DNA from 3 places in the Exiguobacterium sp. RIT341 genome. Region 2 is predicted to be linked to each of the others. Evidence: riboswitches for the same ligand, from Rfam matches in the RefSeq annotation. Region 2 holds a riboswitch; each other region holds the start of a gene.

Region 1 (7,759 bases), on a different contig from region 2:
TTGTTGAATATCCATTAGGTTCATCCTCTCTCAATGACTCGGATTGATTATTCCCTGTCTGGCATTCAATGAATCCTATCGTAAGCGTTTCTCCATCGCCATGACATCGACGTAGTCGCCGTTCAAGCGACCTTGTTCCTTAAATGTCCCAACAATCCGGAATCCGGAACGGATGTAGAGCTTTTGTCCGATTTTATTGAACGGGAAGGTAAAGAGAATCAGCTTATGCATCTGATGATCGCGCGCATGTTGTTCGGCAGTTTCTAACAACTGTGTCCCGATCCCTTGTCCGCGATGTGTTCGAGTAATGTAGACGGAAATCTCACCAACTGTCGCATAGACAGGACGCGGGTTATACGGATCAAGAGAAATGAAGCCGAGGACACCTGTCTCATCTTCTGCGACATATCCAGCGTAGCGATGCGTACGCTCTGCATACCACTGGGTCATGAACGATAAATCTTTTCGATCCGTCTCAAGCGTTGCGATTCGGTCTTCGATGCCTTCATTATAAATGGATAGAACGGCGGGTAAATCATGTTCCGTTACAGGACGAATATGCATGTTGCTCACTCCCCAATCGCTTTTCCCTCATTATATCTGTTACGTGTCGATGTAGTGATATGTTTGTGAGATAAGAAAAAGCGCCGATTCTCCTTATATAGAAGAAATCAACGCTTTTGTCGTTCTTAAGAGACCGTGGATGTCTCGTTCTCGTAAATTGGAACCCACCCATCTGTCGTGACGAAAATTCGAACAGCGACGACTTTCCGATCCTCTTGGAGCGTAAAGTAGTGGCGTGTATTGACAGGAACAGAAATCAAATCACCAGGATTGAGTTCGATGTTATAGTAGCCGACTTCTTCGTCTTTGATCGCGAAGACGCCGTGACCGCTTACGATGAAACGGACTTCATCATCCGTGTGATGATGTTCTTTCTGGAAGTTGACGAGCAACTCGTCAAGGTTCGGTGTCGTATCCGAAAGTGAAATGATATCAGCTGTCTGATATCCACGACGTTCTGATACGTCTTTGATTTCTGGAGCGAACGTATCGAGAATCGTTTGTTTGTCGGCATCCGTCAGTGTGAAGTTCTCAACGAGAGGTGCTGGTAGTTTTGAGACGTCCCATTGTTCGTAAAGAACGCCGCGCGATGCGAGGAAGTCAGCGACTTCCGTTTGATCCGTATACCGTGTGTTTGTTTCTTGGAATAAGACTGTTGCCATGAGATGATTCCTCCTTTTAATAGATAGATTGACGGCATGATTGCAACGTCAACGTATAGTTGAATAAAAACTCGAAGGCTTCGAGGTGTTTCTTTGCTTCAAAGGCGGTCGGTGCCCAGACCGTGATTCCGTGATTGCGAATCAGGACGGCACCGCTGTCCGCTGTGACATATGGCGCAAAAGCAGCAGCGAGTGTCGGGATGTCCGCGTGATTCAGAATGATCGGCACCGTGACCGTCGCATCTTCTTCCCAGTGACCGAGTGCCTTGATGATTTCTTGACCGGAGAAGGTGATACTTCCCTGATCGCCATATAACTCCGAAATCACATTGTTCGCAATCGTATGGACATGCAGGGAACATCCGGCGTTCGTTCGGTTGAACACTTCGACATGGAGCAATGTCTCAGCAGAAGGGCGCCCGGATTGCTCGCCGATCAATTGACCGGTCGCATCGACATGAACGAAGTCGTCAGGAGTCGTCTGCCGCTTATCTTTCCCACTTGCCGTCACAAGAAATTCAATCGGAATACCGGACGTCCGAATGGCGAGGTTACCACTCGTACCAGGGAACCAATCGCGCGCTGCAAGTTCTTGTTTGATGGCGCGTAGTTCTTCATACCGTCGCATGAATGTCATATCGTCACCTCCGATCGTGCTAAATCATGAACGATATCGTGGAACGTCTCAAAAGGTGTATAGGCGATATCATTTTCTTCACACAACGTGATCAGATAATCACGGGCATAGACACGATCCGCTTGTTTTGCGAGTTCGAAGTCCGTCACTGAGTCACCGATGACGATGATGACGTCATCGTCTTTGCATAATGTACGGGCAACGGATGTTTTACAACAGCCGCATCCATTCGTGCAATGGGCATCGCAGGCGTGTGGCCAATCGATGTGGACGAATGGACCACTGAAATCGGCAATGTTACAGTAAATCTGCTCTTGCTCGAGGAACGGTGCTAAGATCGGTTCGACGAAAAAGTCCATTCCACCGCTAACAATCGAAAAATGGATTCCTTGACGACGACTGTACTGAAGCAACTCCGAAAATCCTTCGCGAATGACGGCGCGCTCCATCAAGAAATCAAGATAGTCCGCTTTACCGTCGGACGGCAGAAGCGCGAACATCTGCCCGACACCACTTTGGATCGATAACGTCCGGTCGAGCACGCCACGTTTCAACGGTTCGAAGTCATTCACTGGCGCAAATACCTCCATGAGTGCAATGATGTTATCCTGCATCGTCACGGTACCGTCGAAGTCACAAAGAATTCGTAAGGTCATGACTTGATCCCCCAAGCGTCGAGCGCGACTCGTAATTCTTCATGTCGTGACGCAGCATTCGATAGGGATTCATTTGCGAGTGCCGCATCAAGTGCTTGACGAAAAGCGATAACACCAGCCGCAGCACCTTGCGGATGACCATGTACGCCACCACCAGCGTTGATGACGGAATCGATCCCGAAGTCGCGTACGAGTTGAGCAACGAGTCCTGGGTGAATACCGGCTGAAGGGACAGGGAAAATCGCTTTCGTCTGACCGAGGCGAGTCGCTTCGACCGCGATGCCGCGGGCGACGTCCTTCGGAAGAGCGACATTGCCGTAAGGTGACGGGAATAGTGTTAAGTCTGCACCAGCAACGCGCGGTAATGTGCCAAGTAAGACAGGCGCTGCAACACCGTGGTTCGGGCTGGCAATCAATGCACCGCTGTAAGCCGGATGATTGAAAATGGGAACGTTGATCTCCGGATCACTTGCCAATTCACGTAAGACGTCGAGTCCGTATGTGAAGGTATTCAACAAGAAAGCAGTTGCTCCAGCGTCAATCAATCGTTTGGCTTGATCCTTGAGCGTAAAGACGGGACCACTAAGTGTGATCGCATACAACGCACGTTTACCGGTCCGGTGGAAATGAGCATCGATAACCTCACGTCCGATCCGTGCCCGATCAATCGTCGGTGTCAACGGATTGTCATATAGGATCTCATCGTCCTTGACGAGATCGATCCCACCAGCAAGTTGTCCTTCGAGTTGATCACGAAGGAACGATAAATCGCGTCCGATGACCCCTTTGAAGATGCTCATTAACAGTGGACGATCTTCGACACCAATCAAGGAACGAATCCCTTCAATCCCGAACTTCGCACCTGGAAAATCCGACGTGAATGTATCGGGTAGTAGCAGTTCTGTTAATTTGATTTCACCGTCGAGTGAGAGTTTCCCGAAGACGGTCGTCAAGATCGCAGAAAAGTCGCGCGATACATTGTGTTCCGGGTAACGAATCGTGATATAGCCTTTACCGTCGCGCTCTTCCGTATGTACGACTTCTCCTTTGAATGAGGCGAGTTGTTGTTGCTCAAGATGATTCAGCTCCGTCCAGGAACCAACCGTCAGACCAAGCGCGAGTTGTTCGGCGCGTTGCTCCAGTCGATCGCGGGCGGTCAATTGATAAGTAGCTGTGATGTAAGCCATGTCTTTCCTCCTTCAATAAAAAAATGGTCTCTTGTCAGCGACAAGAGACCATGAATGATTCGAACGTGGACTCTTATCTGTCAGCTTAGTAGCTGCAAGAATTAGCACCGTGCCAAAAGGTCGGTTGCTGCGACATCGTAGGGCTTGTCCCTCCGTCTGCTCTTGATAAGAATTGGATGAAATTGTGAAATCTAATTGCAATTTTTACATGAGAGTCACGACTTGTCAAACTATTTTTAGAAAATTTATTTTTTTGAAAATACTCTTTCTATAGATGGCATGAAAACGATGTCCATTTCTCCCTGATTTTAGTTTGACAGCAGGGAAGAGGATTGCGTAAGATTCAAATCAATATCACACACGACAACTACATACGACTCTTATCGCGAGTTGGCAGAGGGAATTGGCCCGATGACGCCGCAGCAACCGACCACTTGGCACGGTGCTACATCCAACAGACGTTTCGTCTGAGAGATAAGAGGACGCAGTGACTTTCCTGCGCCTCTTTTCGATGACGAAAAGAGGCGCTTTTTCGTGTATCACACAGGGGGAACTGAGATGACATACAAAGCATTTACAGAACAGGACGCGATCGAACGGGTCCGCTCACTAGGACTGATCGGCGACGGAGCCGTCGAAGCAGAAGAGATTGGCGACGGCAATCTCAATCTTGTCTTTCGAATTCGAGAAGGTGAACATCGATTGATTCTAAAACAAGCACTTCCGTACGCGAAAGTCGTCGGTGAAAGCTGGCCACTATCACTCGAGCGGGCGTGGATCGAGCAATCCGCACTCCGTGAATTCGCCCGGCATGCCGTGCCGTTCGTACCGCGTGTTTTTCATGCTAGTCACGACGAGGCGTATACGGCCATGGAAGATCTTTCACATCTGACAATCGTTCGAAGCGGTTTACTCGCAGGTGAACAGTATCCGTTGCTTGCGGAACATATTGGTTCTTATCTCGCTCGGACTTTATTCCATACATCGGACTTTGCGCTTGGTCCGGTTGAAAAAAAACGTGTCGCCCGAACGTACTACAATCCGGACTTGTGCGACATCACGGAAAAATTAATCTTCACGGATCCGTTCCATGACGCGGAGACGAACGAGATTGAAGCCGGGCTTGAAGAAGAGGTGGCACGTCTATGGGCGGACGATGAGTTGAAACGCGAAGTCGCAAAACTCGAAGCGCTTTTCATCACGAAAGGAGATGCGTTGCTACACGGCGATCTACATACAGGAAGCATCTTTGCTTCGGCAACGGAAACGAAAGTCATCGATCCAGAATTCGCCTTTTATGGTCCATTCGGATTTGATGTCGGACAGTTCATCGCCCACTTATTCTTTGCAGCATACCCGGATTATTCAGCACTTCGTGATGCCCGGATTCGCGACATCGATACGTTCTGGCTGACGTTCGCTTCGACGTTCCGCGCCTTATGGGAACGCGAAGCCGTCGAACCATTCCGGACATCGGGACTCGTCGACGATGTACTGAGCACGATCTTGCAGGATGCCCTTGGCTTTGCCGGTTGCGAACTGATTCGTCGGACGATCGGACTCGCACCAGTCGCTGATTTAGAAACGATTAGTTCTATGACGGAACGACTAGAACGAAAACAACATGCTTTACGTTTAGGATCGGCGTTAATCAAACGTCGGACCGAATGCCGGACATTTGATGATTTACGAAACTTCGACGTAACGGAGGAACTTAGCCGATGAGTACATTCGTTCAAAGTATTCGTTATGAAGATCGTGTCTTGACGATTCTCGATCAGACACGTCTACCGCAGGAAGAACACTATGAAGTCATTACCGATCTTGCACAAGCGGTCGAAGCGATTAAACAACTGCGCGTCCGAGGGGCGCCTGCGATCAGTTTATTTGGCGGATTCGTACTCGTTCAAGAGGCGTACCGGTTTGAAGCAGAACTGTCGATCTATAAGCAGACTTTGCTTGAGACATCAGCGACGTTACTCGCGACACGACCGACGGCTGTTAACTTACGAAATGTCCTTGATCAATTGAATCCAATCATTCAAGACGGGACGTCGGTAGAAGAGATCCGCGAACGGCTCGAGCAGCGAACGATTGCCTTATACGATCAGGATGCGCAGACGTCACGTCAAATCGGGATTCATGCACTTGAATTGTTCCAGTCAGGTAACCGGATCCTAACGATCTGTAATGCTGGATCGATTGCGACCGCTGCTTATGGAACAGCACTTGCGCCGTTCTATATCGCAAAAGAACGCGGCATTGAATTATCTGTTTTTGCGAGTGAGACGCGACCATTACTGCAGGGAGCACGACTGACGACATGGGAGCTACAACGTGCCGGCATCGATGTCACGCTAATTACAGATAACATGGTCGCCCATACGCTGAAAGAAAAACAGATCGATGCAATCATCGTCGGGGCGGACCGGATTACACGCAACGGAGATACGGCGAATAAGATCGGAACGTTCCAACTAGCATTACTCGCTCAAGCTTTCGGTATCCCGTTTTACGTCGCAGCACCGCTCTCGACGTTTGATTTCTCACTTGTTTCCGGAGACGCGATCGAAATTGAAGAACGTGATCCGCAGGAAGTGACGACTGTCCAAGGTGTTGCGACAGCACCAGAAGGAGTTGCTGTCTTCAACCCAGCCTTTGATGTCACACCACACACCTTAATCACGGGCATCATCACCGAACTTGGTGTCATCACGCAACCGAATGAAGAAACGATTGAACAATTAACAGGGCTTCAACCCCTTGGATAAGGAGATATGTCATGAAAAAACTAGCTTACGCCGTCCTAGCACCGGCACTGTTACTAGCAGCTTGTGCGAATGGAGAAGCCACGACGAAAGTCGTCAAGGATGTACCAAAAGGAGTTCAATCGGACGTCAAGATCGCCGTCATCCGTAACCTCGCATCGGACGACCATACGAAGCAATTCCTTGATGGCGCACGAAGTGAAGGAGAAGCGCTCGGCTTTAAAGTCAGCACGTTCATTTCGGAAGGTAACGATGTCAAGTTCAAGGAACTGGTCGCGCAGGCGATTCAGCAAGATTATGATGGGCTCATCATTTCGCACGGTAAGGAAGACTATGCCTATGACATGATCAAACCAGCAGTCGATAAAGGACTGAAGGTCGTGACGTTCGATACGGTCACGAAGAAAAAAGGGGCATCTCTACAAGACGTGACGGAAACGTTCCAAAACGATCATCAACTTGCGAAGCTATCACTCGATGAAGTGACGAAGGTGACGGACAAAAAGCCGGTCCGTGTCATCAAACTCTGGTTCGGACCAGGTTTTGCCCCTCTCGATCGTCGTCAAGAAATCTATAAGACGTACGAAGCAGACGGCAAAATCAAAACGCTTGAGACGGTTGGACCGACGAACTTCCAAGATGTCCAAGGGGATATCGCGACAAAGATGAATGCCATTCTCGCGAAATACCCGAAAGGAAGCGTTGATGCCGTTTGGGGAGCATGGGACGAAGTCGCAAAAGGCGCTTACAAATCGCTCAAGGATAATAAACGTCAAGAAATCCCATTGATCTCGATCGATGTCTCAAATCAGGACATCAACCTGATGCGTGAGAAAGGCAGCAACTGGGTTTCGACGAGTGCGGTGGATCCATTCCTGATTGGACAAACGGACATGCGACTACTGGCTAAGAAAATCGCCGGAGAGAAGACACCAGATAGCTTTGATCTCGATGCGAAACTCGTTGAGCAGAAGGCATTGAGGCAGGACACAACGATGTATAATCTCGATACGATCATCAAAGGTTGGAGTACGTCGGATAAATTCAATGAGCCGTGGATGGACCGGTTGCGTGACGTCCATAAAAAACAATGACGTCTATCAATCATCACCTGGAAATGACCGGGATTTCACTTGCGTTTCCGGGAGTCCAGGCACTCAAGCAAGTCTCCTTTGAGGTGAAGTCTGGTGAAATTCATGCGCTTGTCGGTGCGAATGGTGCCGGTAAGTCGACGCTGATGAAAGTCTTATCTGGAGCGGAAACAGCGGATGAAGGAATCATCCGT
Region 2 (7,759 bases):
ATGACGTCAGGTCAACGGGAATCGGAGGAATAAAAATGGATTATGATCGGAAGATGAAAAACCGTGTTAGTCGGATTGAAGGACAGCTACGAGGTATTTTACGGATGATGGAAGAAGGGCAAGATTGCCGCGATGTCATCACCCAGCTCTCCGCTGCCCGTTCTGCGATTGACCGTACGATCGGCGTCGTCGTTAGCTCGAATTTGATCGAGTGTGTCAAGGAAGCAGAACAAAACGGCGATGGACAAACAGAAGAACTCGTGAAGGAAGCGGTCAACCTACTGGTGAAAAGCCGCTGACGTCACGTTCATACCGATAGTCTGCTTTGGAAGCAGGCTATTTTTTTAACGTTTCTTTTCCCAAAGTCGTTGCGAGTATACACCTTGAATTAGGTTTGATTGCGTATCAAAACAGGTATACTAAATTGTTATTACTTGGACAGCATGTAGAGCCGTCCGCTTAGGAGGAAGAGTACTCATGACCGTTTCCCTATTCATTGATATCACGTGTAAGACAGGTGAATCTCCTGTTTACGACGCAAAAACAAAACGCTTTTATTTCGTCGATATTCCGAATCAACTGCTCTTTTCATATGATCTTGTTACAGAAGCACTTAAACCATATACGTTGCCAAGCGCTATTACATCGATTGCCTTGACGGACGCTCCGGACTTATTGCGTGTCACATCAGCACATGGCTTTGGCACGTTCGATCTCAAGGAAGGTCATCTGTCTCTCGAACATCAATTGTCATTACCGGATTCTGATCGGATGAACGATGGCAAGCTCGATCCGACCGGACAATATGTCGCTGGTAGCATTAATGAAGAAGACGGTAAAACAGCTGGGCTGTTCCGTCTGCGTCATGACGGTTCCATCGAGGTTTTACACGAAGACTTGACGAACTCTAATGGACTCGTCTGGTCAGAAGATGGCAAGACGCTCTATCATATCGATACACCAACGAAAAAAGTCTATGCCTTCGACTACGCTCCCGATGCCCCACTTTCGAATAAACGCGTCGCCGTTGATCTCGAAGAGGAAGAAGGATTTCCGGATGGTATGACGAAGGATGCTGAAGGTCATGCTTGGATCGCACATTACGCCGGATCATGTATCACACGTTGGAATCTTACGACGGGCGAAAAACTGGATCATGTCGACTTCCCTGTCTCGAATCCGACATGTCCGATTTTTTACGAAGATCGCTTACTCGTCACGACAGCTGCCAACGGAGATGATGCACCACATGCCGGCGCTGTCTTCGCTGTGACATTTGAATAATTAGCATGGGAGGGATCATCTAGTAATAGATGGTGCCTCTTTTTACACATAATCCGTCTAGACGCCTATTCAAAAACAGACGATACTAAAGAAGAAGTCTATTTACTTTTTGAAGGAGTGAAGCCGATGCGTGTCACGATCATCGAACGTTTACACCAATTGCAGACGACCCCATCCTTTTTCCCGGTCAATTGCTACCTGTTTGAAGAAGCAGACAGTTTGACATTGATTGACGCCGGACTCGGAATCAACGCAAAGGCGCTTTATCACTATATTCGAAAGCAAGAAAAACCGCTCGGCGCGATTATCCTGACACACGCACATGCCGATCATGTCGGCTCGCTCGATTTCCTTGCGAATGCCTTTCCTCTCGCTCAAGTCTGCATCAGTTACCGTGATGCCGCATTGCTCAGTGGGGACGAGACGCTACGCGAAGGCGAAACGACCCCCTTAAAAGGCGGTATTCCGAAAAACATCAAAACACGTCCAGATCGATTGCTCGAAAGTGGTCAACAAGTCGGTAGCCTCAGCGTCATCGCCTCGCCAGGTCATACACCTGGTTCGATTTCTCTTTGGCATGAAGGTAGTCGGATGCTGATCGCCGGAGATGCCTTTCAGACACAAGGGGGACTCGCTGTCTCCGGTGACGTCCGTTGGCAATTTCCGTTCCCAGCACTTGCGACATGGGATCCGGACGTTGCTCTTCGCTCCGCCGATCAATTAACGGAACTGTCTCCAGATATTCTTGCCGTCGGACATGGTCCCCTCATCCTTGGACCAAGTTACGAGATGCGCCAAGCCGTCGATCGATTCACGCAAGTCTTACAGACGAAAAAATCGTCACCTTTCAAATAACACACGAAAAAACATCCGCGACGCGTTCCTGACACGTCGCGGATGTTTTTTCGTCCAGCAGTTCAATTCTGTTCTGTAACAGTATATCGATATACACGTGCTTCATAAGGACGTAGTTCATCCGAGATATCTGGATAGTTCGACACAAGCAACTTATCTTGTGATAAAACGAAGGCAGTTTGCATCGGTTCATCATGCACGTTGAGAACGATCCGCCACACTTCTCCCTCTAGTTCCCGCTCATAGATGTAGAGATACGGATCATGAAGAGCTAAGTCGCGATACGTACCATAGACCATGATTGGATGATCCTTTCGCATCTGAATCAATGCTCGGTAGAAGGCAAGTACGGATGATGGATCGGCTTCTGCTTGCGCGACGTTGATGTCCGTGTAATTCGGATTGACCGCTAACCACGGTTTCCCACTCGTAAAGCCTGCCGCGTACGTACCGTCCCACTGCATCGGCGTGCGGGAGTTATCGCGTGCGAGTAACTGCATTGACGAGAGTACGACCTCCGGATCCTCGCCGCCAGCGACGCGCTCTTCATATCGATTGCGAAAGGCGACGTCTTGATAGAGCGACGGATCCGAGAAGCGAATCCCCGTCATCCCAATCTCTTCTCCTTGATACACGTATGGAATGCCAGGTAATGTATGCAACATCAAACCGAGTAGTTTCGCACTCTCGACTCGGTATCGTTCACTGCCGAAGCGGGTCACTTGTCGCGTATGATCGTGGTTGTTGAGAAACTGTGAATTGACGCCTAACGGATACAAGACGTCATACCATCGTTTCTGAATTTCCTTGAAACGTAAAAGATCCATCGCCTCCATGTCGTCCGCGATTTCGAAGTGAAACAGCGTCCGAAGTTCTTCACGTTCTTCACTGACATATAACAGACCGTCTTCCGGACCAACGAACGGAATCTCACCGACCGTGAACAAGTCTTTCCCGGCAAGGACGTTCGCATGCATTTCCTGAAGGAAGTCGTGCACACCTGGTTGATTCCCGAGATACGATAGATTAAACGGATTGACGACATCCTCAAGCGAACGTTTTTTGATCAAGTTGATGACGTCCATCCGGAAACCGTCAATCCCTTGAGCGATCCACCAGTTCATCATGTCGTAGATCGCTTGCCGGACAGCCGGTTGTTCCCAGTTTAAGTCCGGTTGCTCTTTCGCAAAGGAATGGAAATAATATTGTTCGCGCTCTTCACTCCACGTCCACGGGCTCGGCGCAAAGTACGACCGCCAATTGTTCGGGGGAGTCTCTTTCGTTCCATCTTTCCAGATGTACCAATCATCCTTGTCGTGGATTCGGTCTCGCGACTGACGGAACCAGTCATGCTGGTCACTCGTATGATTGACGACCAAATCAAGAATTATCTTTAAGCCGCGTGCGTGAGCCGCTGTGATCAACTCTTGTAGATCGCCCATCGTCCCCGCCTTGTCCATGATCGTGTAATAATCGGCAATATCATAGCCATTATCGATGTCTGGAGAACGGTAACATGGATTTAACCAGACGATATCGACACCAAGCGATGCGATGTAATCTAGCTTGTCGATGACACCTCGCAAATCACCGATGCCGTCCCCATTCGAATCCTTAAAACTGCGCCAATAGACTTGATAGACGACTGCTTCTTTCCAGCTAGCTCGCTTCATCTCCTCACTCCTCTCCCTACTCTCTATTCCCGCTCCACATATCTGTACCTGTTTATTGGACGATTTTTTTGAATTTCAAAAAAGTTCTTTTCTTTTGACTGAATATTCGTTATCCTTGACGACAATACTACGAAGGAGGCACACATCCATGAAACATTTCGCTCCATCCATCGCCATCGATCGGCTTCCTGCTCCCGTTTTCGCTGAACTTGCGAACCGGATCGGTGCTGTGAAAGCTGCCGGACATGATGTCATCACCCTTGGTCAAGGAACACCCGATCAAACGACGCCCGTACATATTCTCGACGCCTTGAAACAGGCGATCGATGAGCCAACAAACCTTCAATATCCACCATTTCGTGGACATGATTTTCTAAAGCAAGCCGTCGCGAGCTTTTATGCGAACGAATTCGGCGTCACGATCGATCCGGCAACCGAGGTCGCAATTCTTCTCGGTAGTAAAGCCGGAATCGTCGCCTTACCACAAACGATCGTCAATCCTGGAGAAGGTGTCATCGTCCCGGATCCGGGGTACCCGGATTACCTGTCTGGAGCAGCACTTGCTGGTGCTTACCCGATTACGCTTCCATTGCTTGAGAAAAATAACTTCCTGCCGGATTACGATTTACTTGATACGACAGATGTCGAGCGCGCCCGGATGTTGTTCCTCAATTACCCGAGTAATCCGACAGGTGCGACAGCGACAGCAGAAGCCTTCGAACAGACAGTTGCCTTCGCGGATGCCCATGATATTTGTGTCGTCCATGATTTAGCCTACGGTGGCATCAGCTTTGATGGTCCCACACGAAGCTTCTTGCAGACGGAAGGGGCGAAAGATGTCGGAATCGAGTTGTTCTCACTCTCGAAACGCTTCAACATGTCTGGCTTCCGAATCGCTTTCGCGATCGGAAATCCGTCCGTCATCTCAAGCATCGAGACGTATCAGGAACATCTCTACGTCAGTGCCTTCACACCGATCCAACATGCAGCGACCGTTGCCCTGACGAGTGACCAAACATGTGTCCGTGAGTTAAGTAGCTTATATGAAACACGACGCGATGCATTGTTTACGAAACTCGATGCAATCGGCTGGAGTGGACCACGACCGGGCGGTTCCTTCTTCGTCTGGCTCCCCGTGCCGGAAGGATACACGTCCCAAAGCTTCACGGATCATCTGCTTGACGAAGCACACGTCGCCGTGACCCCTGGATCATTTTTTGGTGAATACGGCGAAGGATACGTACGGATCAGCTTAATTGCTGACGTCGAACGGCTAGAAGAGGCCGTCGAGCGAATTGGAACGCTCAACCTGTTCCGGACACCTGTTGCGGAATAATTCTGAAAAAACATTTGACAGATGGGAATCATTTCCGTTAAAGTAAATCCCAACAGCATAACTACTTATCGAGAGCGACCGAGGGATTAGGCCCAACGACGTCCGGCAACCACCTATCAGGAACGGTGCCACATCCTACAGAATGGATTCATTCTGAGAGATAAGTTACGAAATCTTACACTTTCGTCGCTTTTTTCTGGTTGCTCTGCTACTAGGAAAAAGCGACTTTTTTTTGTACAAGGAGATGAGCAAATGATTGAATTCAAACAGATTACGAAACGGTTCGTCCGAGACCGGACCCCGATTTTCGCATTACGGGATGTCGATTTGACGATTCAAAAAGGAGAAATCTTTGGGATCATCGGTGAATCCGGTGCCGGTAAGAGTACGTTACTTCGTCTGATCAACGGTCTCGAGCATCCGACACAAGGAACGGTCAAGGTCGACGGTGTCTCGCTCGGTGGGATGTCAAAAGCAGATTTGCGTCAACTTCGTTTGCGGACAGGAATGATCTTTCAGCATTTCCAATTGATCCAGTCGCGTAATGTCGCAGATAACATTGCTTTCGCACTGAAGGCTGCTGGCGTCAAACGAGCAGATTTTCCAGAACGGATCCGTGAACTCGTCTCACTCGTCGGACTCGAAGGATTCGAAACGAACTTCCCGAGTCAGTTGAGCGGCGGACAAAAACAGCGCGTTGGGATTGCCCGGGCACTCGCGAATGATCCAACCGTCTTGTTATGTGACGAAGCGACCTCTGCCCTTGATCCGGTCACGACGCTGCAGATTTTAGATTTGTTGAAAGATTTGAATGAACGACTCGGATTGACGATCGTCCTCATCACGCATGAGATCGATGTCGTCAAACAGATTTGCCATCGTGTCGCGGTCATGTCGCAAGGGGAAGTCGTCGAAGTCGCCTCTACATACGATTTGTTCAGTCAAGCCAAACATCCGGTGACACAACATTACGTCGACACGGCACTCCAGATCGAGCTACCGGAACGCATCTTGCAAGCGACACCGGGAAAGATCATCCGCCTGCAGTTCACGGGCGAGAAGACCGGTGAAAGTACGTTATCGGAAGCCATCCGTCGATACGATATCTCGGTCAGCATCCTGCACGGAAAAGTCGATTACATCCAAGACGTCGCTTTTGGTGTCTTAATCGTCAGCTTGACGGGATCCTCCGATCAAATCGCACCTGCCCTCGACTGGCTTGCGGCGGAACTTCATACACTCGAGGTGATTCAGGATGTGGCTTGATCGTATACAAACGATGTTACCCGAGTTGTTGAAGGCACTTGGTGAGACGGCGTGGATGGTTGGCATTTCGCTTGCCTTCGCATTGGTCGTCGGGATTCCACTCGGGATTCTCCTGTTCGTCACCGACCGCGGTTTATTCTTTCAAAACATTGCCATCCGACGTGTCCTTGACTTCGTCGTCAACATCGTCCGGTCCTTGCCGTTCATCATCTTGCTTGTTGCCCTCATTCCATTAACGAAATTTTTGCTTGATAATACGATTGGTCCGACAGCAGCATCCGTCAGCCTCAGTGTCGCAGCGATTCCGTTTCTCGCACGACTCGTTGAAACATCACTGCGTGAGATTCCACCTGGTTTAATCGAAGCAGCGGAAGCGTGCGGAGCGAAACCATTACGGATCATCGTCAGTATCCTTTTACCAGAAGCACTCCCTGGCATCATTCAGGGCATCACGCTAACGACGATCAGTTTGATCGGCTTCTCGGCGATGGCTGGGATCGTCGGCGGCGGAGGTGTCGGTGACCTCGCGATCCGCTTCGGCTATTATCGCTATGATAATCTCATCATGATCGTGACGATCGTTGTCCTCATCGTCATCGTCCAGAGCATTCAAGCACTTGGCAATCAACTGGCGCGAAAAACAGACAAGCGCTAATCATACATATAAAGGGAGAGTTGAATCATGAAAAAACGATATGCCTTTTTAGCGACAGCCTTACTCGGTGCAGGAATCCTCGCAGGATGCGGAGACAGCAGCGCTGATGAAAAAGACAAGACAATCAAGATTGGGGCGACAAGCGGTCCTTATAGCGACATGGTCAAACAAGCGATTCAACCGCAACTCGAAAAGAAAGGCTATAAAGTCGAAATCGTCGAATTCAGCGATTATATCCAACCAAACATCGCACTCGGTAGTGGCAATATCGATGCCAACTTATTCCAACACTCGATTTACCTGAAGACGTTCTCTAAAGAAAAGAAGCTCGACCTTAAAGGGCTCATCACTGTCCCGACGGCACCGATGGGACTGTATAGTAAAACGGCGAAGACACTTGACGACGTCAAGACAGGCGCTGAAGTCGCGACACCGAACGATCCAACGAACCAGGCACGCGCGCTGAACCTCTTGGCAGAACAAGGCTGGATCAAACTGAAGCCAGATGTCGATCCACTGACCGTCTCAGAGAAAGATATCGTCAAAAATCCGAAGAAACTCGTCATCAAGCCGCTTGAAGCAGCGCAACTGCCACGTGCCATCGAAAGCGTTGATGTCTCAGCAGTTCCAGGAAACTTCGCGCTTGCTGCGAAATTCGATTTACTCGATGCGTTAGCACTTGAGACGATG
Region 3 (7,759 bases), 180 kb from region 2:
CTTGCTGCCGTTGCCTTGAAGTGTCTCGGTGGAGAGCTCCAAGGGCGCTTGTTACCAGCAGACGATGCCGAGATCGAACGTTGTAAGAAGATGGGCATCGAAGATCCATCGAAGATTCTCATGATGGACGATCTCGTCGCAGGAGACGACTGTATCTTTGCTGCGACAGGGGTCACGGACAGTGAGTTGATGAAAGGTGTCCAGTTCACGGCACAAGGCGGTCAGACACACTCTGTCGTCATGCGTGCGAAATCCGGAACGGTTCGCTTCGTTGAAGGCATTCACTCGTTTAAGAAAAAACCGAAGCTTGTCATTAAGTAAAAGAGACGGACTCATACGTGAGGACTTGATCGATAAAAAAGAGTTGGTGTTTCGGATAATTTCCGAAACACCAACTCTTTTTGCTATGTTTCTAGGAATCAAGACGTTCATCCTCAATTCCTAGAGGAAAAGGAAATGTGCTAACGTTTTCCGCTTCGTTAAATCGTATGGGAAGATTGCAGTACCTCCAAATCGCTCGACATGAAATTTCGTTTTGAAGAGCATTGCCTCACGTTTGACGAGCAAGATGTGATCTCCTGATCGTGCAGATAAGCGAATTCACGACCAAGACCTCTTGAAGCACCTGTGATGAAGACATGCATCCTATTTCCTTCTTATGAATTGAATGAGATGAAAAAAAGCGATCGAGCCAATGCTCAACCGCTTTGAGATGATGAATTAAAGGTAAGATCCTGCGCCGACAAGGCGTGAACCCCAGTACCCTGATTTGAAGCTTGAGTATTTAACGCCACCTGTTTCTGAGTTAACCATGCTTGACTTACTTGTTGCGATCCCGACGTGTTGAATGCCGCTACCGTGTGAGAAGAAGACAAGATCTCCTGGTTGTACGCTTGAAACACTGACTTTCTTAGAAGAAGAATATTGTGAAGAAGACGTACGTGGCAATGTTTTACCAGCCGCTTTCTTGTAAACGTAGCTTGTGAAACCAGAGCAGTCGAATCCACGAGTCGTTGTTCCGCCCCATACGTATGGTGTACCTTTATGTTTTGCTGCTTCGTTCAGGATTTTTGTCCGTTTAGAAGATGTGCTTGTTGATTTTTTAGCGCTTGAAGATGATTTGTATGTCTTTGTGTATTGTGAGAAGACATAACGTGTTTTACCGCCGTATGAGATTTTTGTCCAGCTGCCTGATTTGCCTTTGTATGTAAAGACTTGACCAGCGTTGACTTTCCCGACGATGCTTGCTTTCGTAGAAGGAGCTGTCCGAACACGAAGACCGTTGTCCGTGATCTTGACTTTCGTGACTGTTGCTGCTTCAACTTTACCTGTACCCACTGATGTAAAACCTGAAACCACTAAGGCTGCTGTCGCGATCGATGCTAGAAAACGTTTCATGTTAAGAATTCCTCCGTTTTAATGTAGTGTGTTGCGTCCGTAAGTTATATGATGAAATCATTAAGTGTGTGATTAAGCAGTGAACCTTACAACTGTGTAAGAATTTTGTCTGCAGGAATATCTTAGCATGTGCGCCCTTAAAAACGTTTTTTCAGTTAGAAGACAAAATAGATGCTTTTGTAACATAACTGAAATAATATCCTTGAATATTACAAAGTAAGAAACGCAAAGGATTGTTGACGACGAATTTAAAAAAATATGATACCTTTAGTTCACGAAAGAAATTACATACCTCCTGATGTATGTATGGAAGTATGCTGAATGCAGTTGAATTTATAAAGAATAGGTGAAAAACATGCCAACAACTGATAAAAAAGATAAACCTGAACGTTCCTATACTTTGGCTCAATTGAGCCAGCTGACATTAAAAGAATTATATGAAATCGCAAAGACGAAGAATGTCCCGCAATATCGGGAAGCCCGTAAGCGTGAGTTGATGTTCAAGATTCTAAAAGCACAGGCGGAATCAACAGGTCTTTATTTCCTCGAAGGGGTACTTGAAGTCATCCCTGGTAATCCACAAATGCAAAACGATGGTGGCTTCGGCTTCCTTCGCCCTATCAATTATTCCCAATCCTCTGAAGATATCTATATCGCCGCTTCTCAAATCCGACGCTTCAATCTACGTAATGGTGATGTCGTCACAGGTAAAGTACGCCCACCGAAGGAAAACGAACGTTTCCAAGGGTTACTTAGTGTGGAAGCCGTCAACGGCGAAGCACCGGATACAGCGCGTAACCGTTTGTTCTTCCCGGCGCTGACACCGATCTATCCGGATCGTTTAATGCGTCTTGAGACAGAGCCACGTCATTTATCGGTTCGTGTCATGGATATGATTGCACCAGTTGGGTTTGGACAACGCGGTTTGATCGTCGCACCACCAAAAGCAGGGAAGACGTCACTCCTCAAAGAAATCGCGAACTCGATTCAAGAGAATCATCCGGATGTCGAGCTGATCATTCTATTGATCGATGAGCGACCAGAGGAAGTAACTGACATCGAGCGTTCGGTTCCGGGAGCAGACGTCGTCAGTTCAACGTTCGACGAAACACCGGACAACCATGTGCGGATTTCTGAACTTGTCCTTGAACGGGCGATGCGACTTGTCGAACATAAAAAAGATGTCGTCATCTTGATGGATTCGATCACGCGTTTGACTCGTGCGTATAACTTAACAGTGCCGCAAAGCGGACGGACGCTTTCAGGGGGGATTGACCCAGCAGCGTTCCACAAACCAAAACGGTTCTTTGGTGCGGCGCGAAACATCGAACATGGTGGCAGTTTGACGATTCTTGCGACGGCACTCGTCGAGACGGGATCCCGCATGGATGACGTCATCTATGAGGAATTCAAAGGAACAGGAAACATGGAGCTACATCTCGATCGTAAGCTGTCGGAACGCCGAATCTTCCCGGCAATCGACATTCGCAAATCAGGTACGCGGAAGGAAGAACTCTTGCTTCCGAAAGAGCAACTCGATGCGCTCTGGACGATTCGTCGGACGATGAACGAGTCGAACGAGTTCGTCGATACGTTCCTGCGTAAGATTCGCGACACGAAAAATAATGAAGAATTTTTTGCTGAACTTGAGAAAGAAAAGAAGAAGACGGTTCGACGTGCACCTGCTAAACCGCGTACCGTCAAGAAGGAAACGACGACGGAAAAATAACTATTGCGACGCGTAAAAAAATCGTTTAGTATAGGAAGGTAACTTACTCTGGCTCAGCAAATGGACCAGGGCGGAAGGAGAGAAATCAACCATGAAACAAGGAATTCACCCTAACTACAACAAAGTAGTATTTATGGATTCAACGACTGAGTACAAATTCTTAAGCGGTTCTACTCGTTCTTCGAACGAAACGATCACTTGGGAAGATGGTAACGAGTACCCACTCATCCGTGTGGATGTGTCTTCAGACTCGCACCCATTCTACACAGGTCGTCAAAAGTTCAACGCGGCAGATGGTCGTGTCGATCGCTTCAACAAAAAATACGGCCGCAAGTAATTACTTGCCGGTTCTTAAAAAACAGCCTGCCTCCATTACGGAAGCAGGCTGTTTTTGTATAGGCTGAATTGCGAACGGTACGTAAGGTACGTCTTTAAGACGAACGAGAAAGCAATCCCGCCGACGATCCCGATCAAGTACGGCATAGCATCTGGATGTGCCAAGATGTAGTCGACGACTTTATGGAACGAGATATGACGACCAACAAAGTAGCCGGCGCCCAAGAACACACTGACCCAAATCAAAGCACCTGTATACGCGTAACTCGCAAAAATGCGAAACGGCATTTTTGAAACACCTGCAAAAAAGGCAGAGAGTTGGCGAAGACCAGGTATGTAGTAACCGATGATCAAGACCGATTTGCCGTAACGACGAAATCCGGCTTCAGCGGAGAGAATGTGTTTTTCTGAGATGCGCATCTTTGGTCCGACGCGATGCAACAGGGGCATGCCGAGTTTTAAGCCCAGCACGTAGCTAATCGTCATTCCAATGCAACTGCCAGCGTAAGCGGCAAGAATCGTACCGAACAGCGGTAGATTGCCTTGATGCATCCAAAAACCGGACAGGACGAGCAAGGTCTCATCAGGAACCGGCAATCCCACGATACCACCTGCGAGAAGGACGGAAAGACCAAGGGCGCCATATTGGTGCAGAATGTCATGTAAGAGATGATGAATCGGGGACACCTTCTTTCGCGAGAATCTTCTTCTTTAGTGTACAGGAAATGGATGAAGGTTGGAATGAAAGGACAAAAATTCTAGGTAAAGAAAAAATGAATTTTGATTTCCGGAAGTCAACCCTTTTTCTCAATACCGTTTCGAGCTATACTCGTTAAAGTGACTATTTTTAGAGGACGGTGTCGGACGATGATGCATGTAATAAATCAGTACGGCTGGATCGAAGTAATTTGTGGCAGTATGTTTTCCGGGAAATCGGAAGAGTTGATTCGTCGTGTCAGACGGGCACAGTACGGCAAACTGCCCGTTCAAGTATTCAAGCCGGCAATCGATGACCGGTACCATGAAGAGCATGTCGTCTCTCACATCGGAAATTCCGTCGTGGCGATTCCAATGGCGACGAGTCGTGATCTCTATGCAGCAGTAGCGGAAGAAACACAAATTGTCGGAATTGATGAAGTTCAATTCTTTGATGATGAGATCGTTCAAGTCATCGAAGCACTTGCGCAAGACGGAAAACGCGTCATTTGTGCAGGACTCGATCAGGATTTCCGGGCAGAGCCATTTGGCAAGATGCCGGAATTACTGGCGCGCGCAGAATTTGTGACGAAACTTCAGGCGATCTGTCTCTCATGTGGCGATCCGGCTTCCCGGACACAACGTTTGATTGATGGAAAACCAGCGAACTATGATGATCCGATCATTTTAGTCGGCGCTTCAGAATCGTATGAGCCACGGTGCCGCCACTGCCATGAAGTGCCAGGAAAGCCGAAGCCGCTCCAAACGATGCAGCACCAAAAAGGATAAACAAAAAAGACGAACCGATGATGGTCGTCCTTTGATGTAACAGCTGTTCGCTTCTAAGTGAAGACGAATAGCTGTTTTTTTATTATCCCGTTTCCTGTGAGAAACGACTCGAGCGTTCGATGAAACGAATCGTCTCACGCACGATCAAATCCTGATCATGATCGAGGGTCGCGACGTGGTACGAGTTGAGGAGACAGTAGATTCGTTTATCATTCGTCCCGATATGCTGATGCAGATAATCCGAGCTCGACGGCGGAACGACGTGATCGGTTGCCGAGTAAAGAATCAATGTCGGTAGAAGGATCGATCCAAGGCGTCCTTTCGTCTCATCCATCAAGCGGACGAGTTCGAATGCACAACGACTCGGAACGAGGTCATAGATGATTTCGAAAGCAGACCGTTTGATATCCGGTGCCCCTTCTGGTAAGTACTGTGGACCATCTTCAAACGACAATGCTTCATAAGACGGAACGGAGAGAGCGGCATTGATCGTAATGATGCCTGAAAATGGAATCCCGTCAGCGGCGAGCGATAGTGCGAGCGTCGCGCCCATCGATTGACCGATGACGAAGACTTGATCGCATGTTTCTTGTAAACATGCATAGCCGTCTTGCAGGCTCTGCTTCCAACATCGAGCAGTCGATTGTTCGAACTCACGGACGTTCGTCCCGTGACCACGCAAACGTGGAGCATAGACAGTGAATCCTTTAGCAGCAAATGCCTCACCGACGTCCCGAACACTTTGCGGGGTCGCATTAAAACCATGACAGATTAAAATGCCAATCGGTCCACCTTGAAGATAAAATGCTTCAGCACCAGTCAATACAGGATAGTTCATCATTACTATTTTTCCTCCATTCGTGAAAAAAACTCGTCAACGTCACTGCTTGGACGCCCACGAGTTTTTCACCGTATCATCCAAAGCCGCGCTTTGCTGGTCGGAGCACCTTACAGATTGCAGGTTGCCGTGAAGTCATAGAGCCAGGTCTCTCGTTCACTCTTGATAAATATCATATTGGAATTGTCGGATTAATCATTGAAACGATGGTAGCACGACCGAAAATGCCTTGTCAAATCGTTCTGGACGAATCGTGATTTGTTCTTTCAGCTAACTCATAACTTATGACTCAATCGATATGCGACAAATGGATTATTTTTGCAAAGTTGGTTGACTTTTAAAGGTTCGACCCGTAATGTAAAAATTAGTTTTACGACATAAGCAACAACGCAACAACACACATACGAATTTCATACCGCAATACTTATCCAGAGAGGTGGAGGGACTGGCCCTACGAAACCTCGGCAACAGACTCATTATGAGCACTGTGCCAATTCCATCAGACAGATGTCTGAGAGATGAGTGGAGTGGATTCTGCCACTGTGCGGATCCAGGTCTCTTCTTGTTTCTCAAGAAGGGACCTTTTTTGTTGAATGAAGGGGGAAAACGGAATGATTGCATTTCATCAAGTCAAAAAAACGTACGTCACGAAGGATCAGACGATCGCAGCACTCGACGGTGTCGACCTGACGATCGAGAAAGGCGAAATCTTCGGTGTCATCGGCTTTAGCGGTGCCGGGAAAAGTTCATTGCTCCGCTGCGTCAACCTGTTAGAACGACCGACGTCAGGAACAGTGACGGTCGACGGGGAAGATTTAACACAACTATCACCAAAAAAATTACGCCAAGCGAAACAGCGGATCGGGATGATCTTTCAACACTTCAATCTATTGAATGCAAACACGGTCTTTACGAACGTTGCGAAACCACTCGTTCTCGCAGGTGTCAAGAAAGACGAGATTCGTCGCCGGGTGACGGAATTACTCGAATTCGTCGATCTTGCGGACAAGGCGGATCATTACCCGGATCAATTATCCGGCGGACAAAAGCAACGTGTCGGCATCGCCCGGGCACTAGCGACGCAACCATCCGTGCTCTTATGTGACGAAGCGACGTCAGCACTCGATCCTCAGACGACACATCATATTCTCCAGTTATTAAAACGCATCAATGCGGAATACGGGATCACCATTCTCTTGATCACCCATGAGATGGGCGTCATCCGGGAGATTTGTGACCGGGTCGCCGTCATCGAAGCCGGGAAGCTGATCGAGTCAGGAACAGTCTTTGATGTCTTTTCGAATCCGCAGACCGAGACAGCGAAAAACTTCGTCCGCTCCGTCATGCATGATGAAATTCCGGCATCAATTCGTCAGTTGATCGAGTCACGGAATGCGCATCCGATCTATAAGATTCATTTTCTCGGACATCACACCGGACAACCACTCTTATCGCAAGTCGCAAAACGCTTCGACGTCGATGTCAACATCCTGCACGGTAGCATCACGGAGTTACAGGAAACACCGTTCGGTACATTACTTGTTGAACTGATCGGTGAAACAATCGAAGTAAAACGGGCCTTACAGTACATCGATCAGGCACAGGTGACCGTCGAGGAGGTGCTTGCTGATGCTAGTTAACTACAGTGATATCTGGACAGCATTTTTGCAGACGATGACGATGGTGTCAGTGTCGTTATTATTTTCGACTTTGATCGGTTTACCACTCGGCATCCTGCTCGTCGTCACCCGAAAAGGGGCATTGCTCGAGAACGTCCCGCTGTTCACATTCTTCAACAGTATCGTCAATATCTTCCGTTCAATTCCGTTCATCATCTTACTTGTTGCGATCATCCCGTTGACACGGTTGATCGTCCAGACGTCGATCGGAACAGAAGCCGCCATCGTTCCACTCGTCTTTTATGCCGCCCCGTATATGGCACGGCTGATCGAGAGTTCCTTACTTGAAGTCGA

The links. Region 2 has a riboswitch for S-adenosylmethionine ahead of BW42_RS09805 (methionine ABC transporter ATP-binding protein). Riboswitches for the same ligand answer to the same signal wherever they lie in the genome.
Positions count from the first base shown of each region.
Region 1: linked by a shared signal. The riboswitch ahead of BW42_RS11040 (2,3-diketo-5-methylthiopentyl-1-phosphate enolase) and the one ahead of BW42_RS09805 (methionine ABC transporter ATP-binding protein) in region 2 are both predicted to bind S-adenosylmethionine.
Region 3: linked by a shared signal. The riboswitch ahead of BW42_RS10620 (carboxylesterase) and the one ahead of BW42_RS09805 (methionine ABC transporter ATP-binding protein) in region 2 are both predicted to bind S-adenosylmethionine.

Region 1 covers NZ_JFYW01000009.1:13,564-21,322, reverse strand. The annotation lists gene BW42_RS11065 (MBL fold metallo-hydrolase) at 1-15, opposite strand, end outside; gene BW42_RS11060 (arsinothricin resistance N-acetyltransferase ArsN1 family A) at 76-564, opposite strand; gene BW42_RS11055 (acireductone dioxygenase) at 690-1,226, opposite strand; gene BW42_RS11050 (methylthioribulose 1-phosphate dehydratase) at 1,243-1,863, opposite strand; gene BW42_RS11045 (2-hydroxy-3-keto-5-methylthiopentenyl-1-phosphate phosphatase) at 1,860-2,519, opposite strand; gene BW42_RS11040 (2,3-diketo-5-methylthiopentyl-1-phosphate enolase) at 2,516-3,706, opposite strand; SAM riboswitch class I at 3,777-3,878, opposite strand; SAM riboswitch class I at 4,084-4,187, shown strand; gene mtnK (S-methyl-5-thioribose kinase) at 4,265-5,431, shown strand; gene mtnA (S-methyl-5-thioribose-1-phosphate isomerase) at 5,428-6,477, shown strand; gene BW42_RS11025 (sugar ABC transporter substrate-binding protein) at 6,489-7,568, shown strand; gene BW42_RS11020 (sugar ABC transporter ATP-binding protein) at 7,565-7,759, shown strand, end outside.
Region 2 covers NZ_JFYW01000008.1:159,281-167,039, forward strand. The annotation lists gene BW42_RS09780 (metal-sensitive transcriptional regulator) at 36-299, shown strand; gene BW42_RS09785 (SMP-30/gluconolactonase/LRE family protein) at 478-1,284, shown strand; gene BW42_RS09790 (MBL fold metallo-hydrolase) at 1,411-2,139, shown strand; gene BW42_RS09795 (alpha-glucosidase) at 2,202-3,812, opposite strand; gene BW42_RS09800 (aminotransferase class I/II-fold pyridoxal phosphate-dependent enzyme) at 3,961-5,148, shown strand; SAM riboswitch class I at 5,211-5,315, shown strand; gene BW42_RS09805 (methionine ABC transporter ATP-binding protein) at 5,401-6,414, shown strand; gene BW42_RS09810 (methionine ABC transporter permease) at 6,404-7,069, shown strand; gene BW42_RS09815 (MetQ/NlpA family ABC transporter substrate-binding protein) at 7,097-7,759, shown strand, end outside.
Region 3 covers NZ_JFYW01000008.1:339,386-347,144, reverse strand. The annotation lists gene glpX (class II fructose-bisphosphatase) at 1-321, shown strand, start outside; gene BW42_RS10645 (C40 family peptidase) at 721-1,398, opposite strand; gene rho (transcription termination factor Rho) at 1,754-3,127, shown strand; gene BW42_RS10635 (type B 50S ribosomal protein L31) at 3,219-3,464, shown strand; gene BW42_RS10630 (DedA family protein) at 3,500-4,150, opposite strand; gene BW42_RS10625 (thymidine kinase) at 4,334-4,948, shown strand; gene BW42_RS10620 (carboxylesterase) at 5,031-5,789, opposite strand; SAM riboswitch class I at 5,857-5,958, opposite strand; SAM riboswitch class I at 6,208-6,311, shown strand; gene BW42_RS10615 (methionine ABC transporter ATP-binding protein) at 6,398-7,426, shown strand; gene BW42_RS10610 (methionine ABC transporter permease) at 7,416-7,759, shown strand, end outside.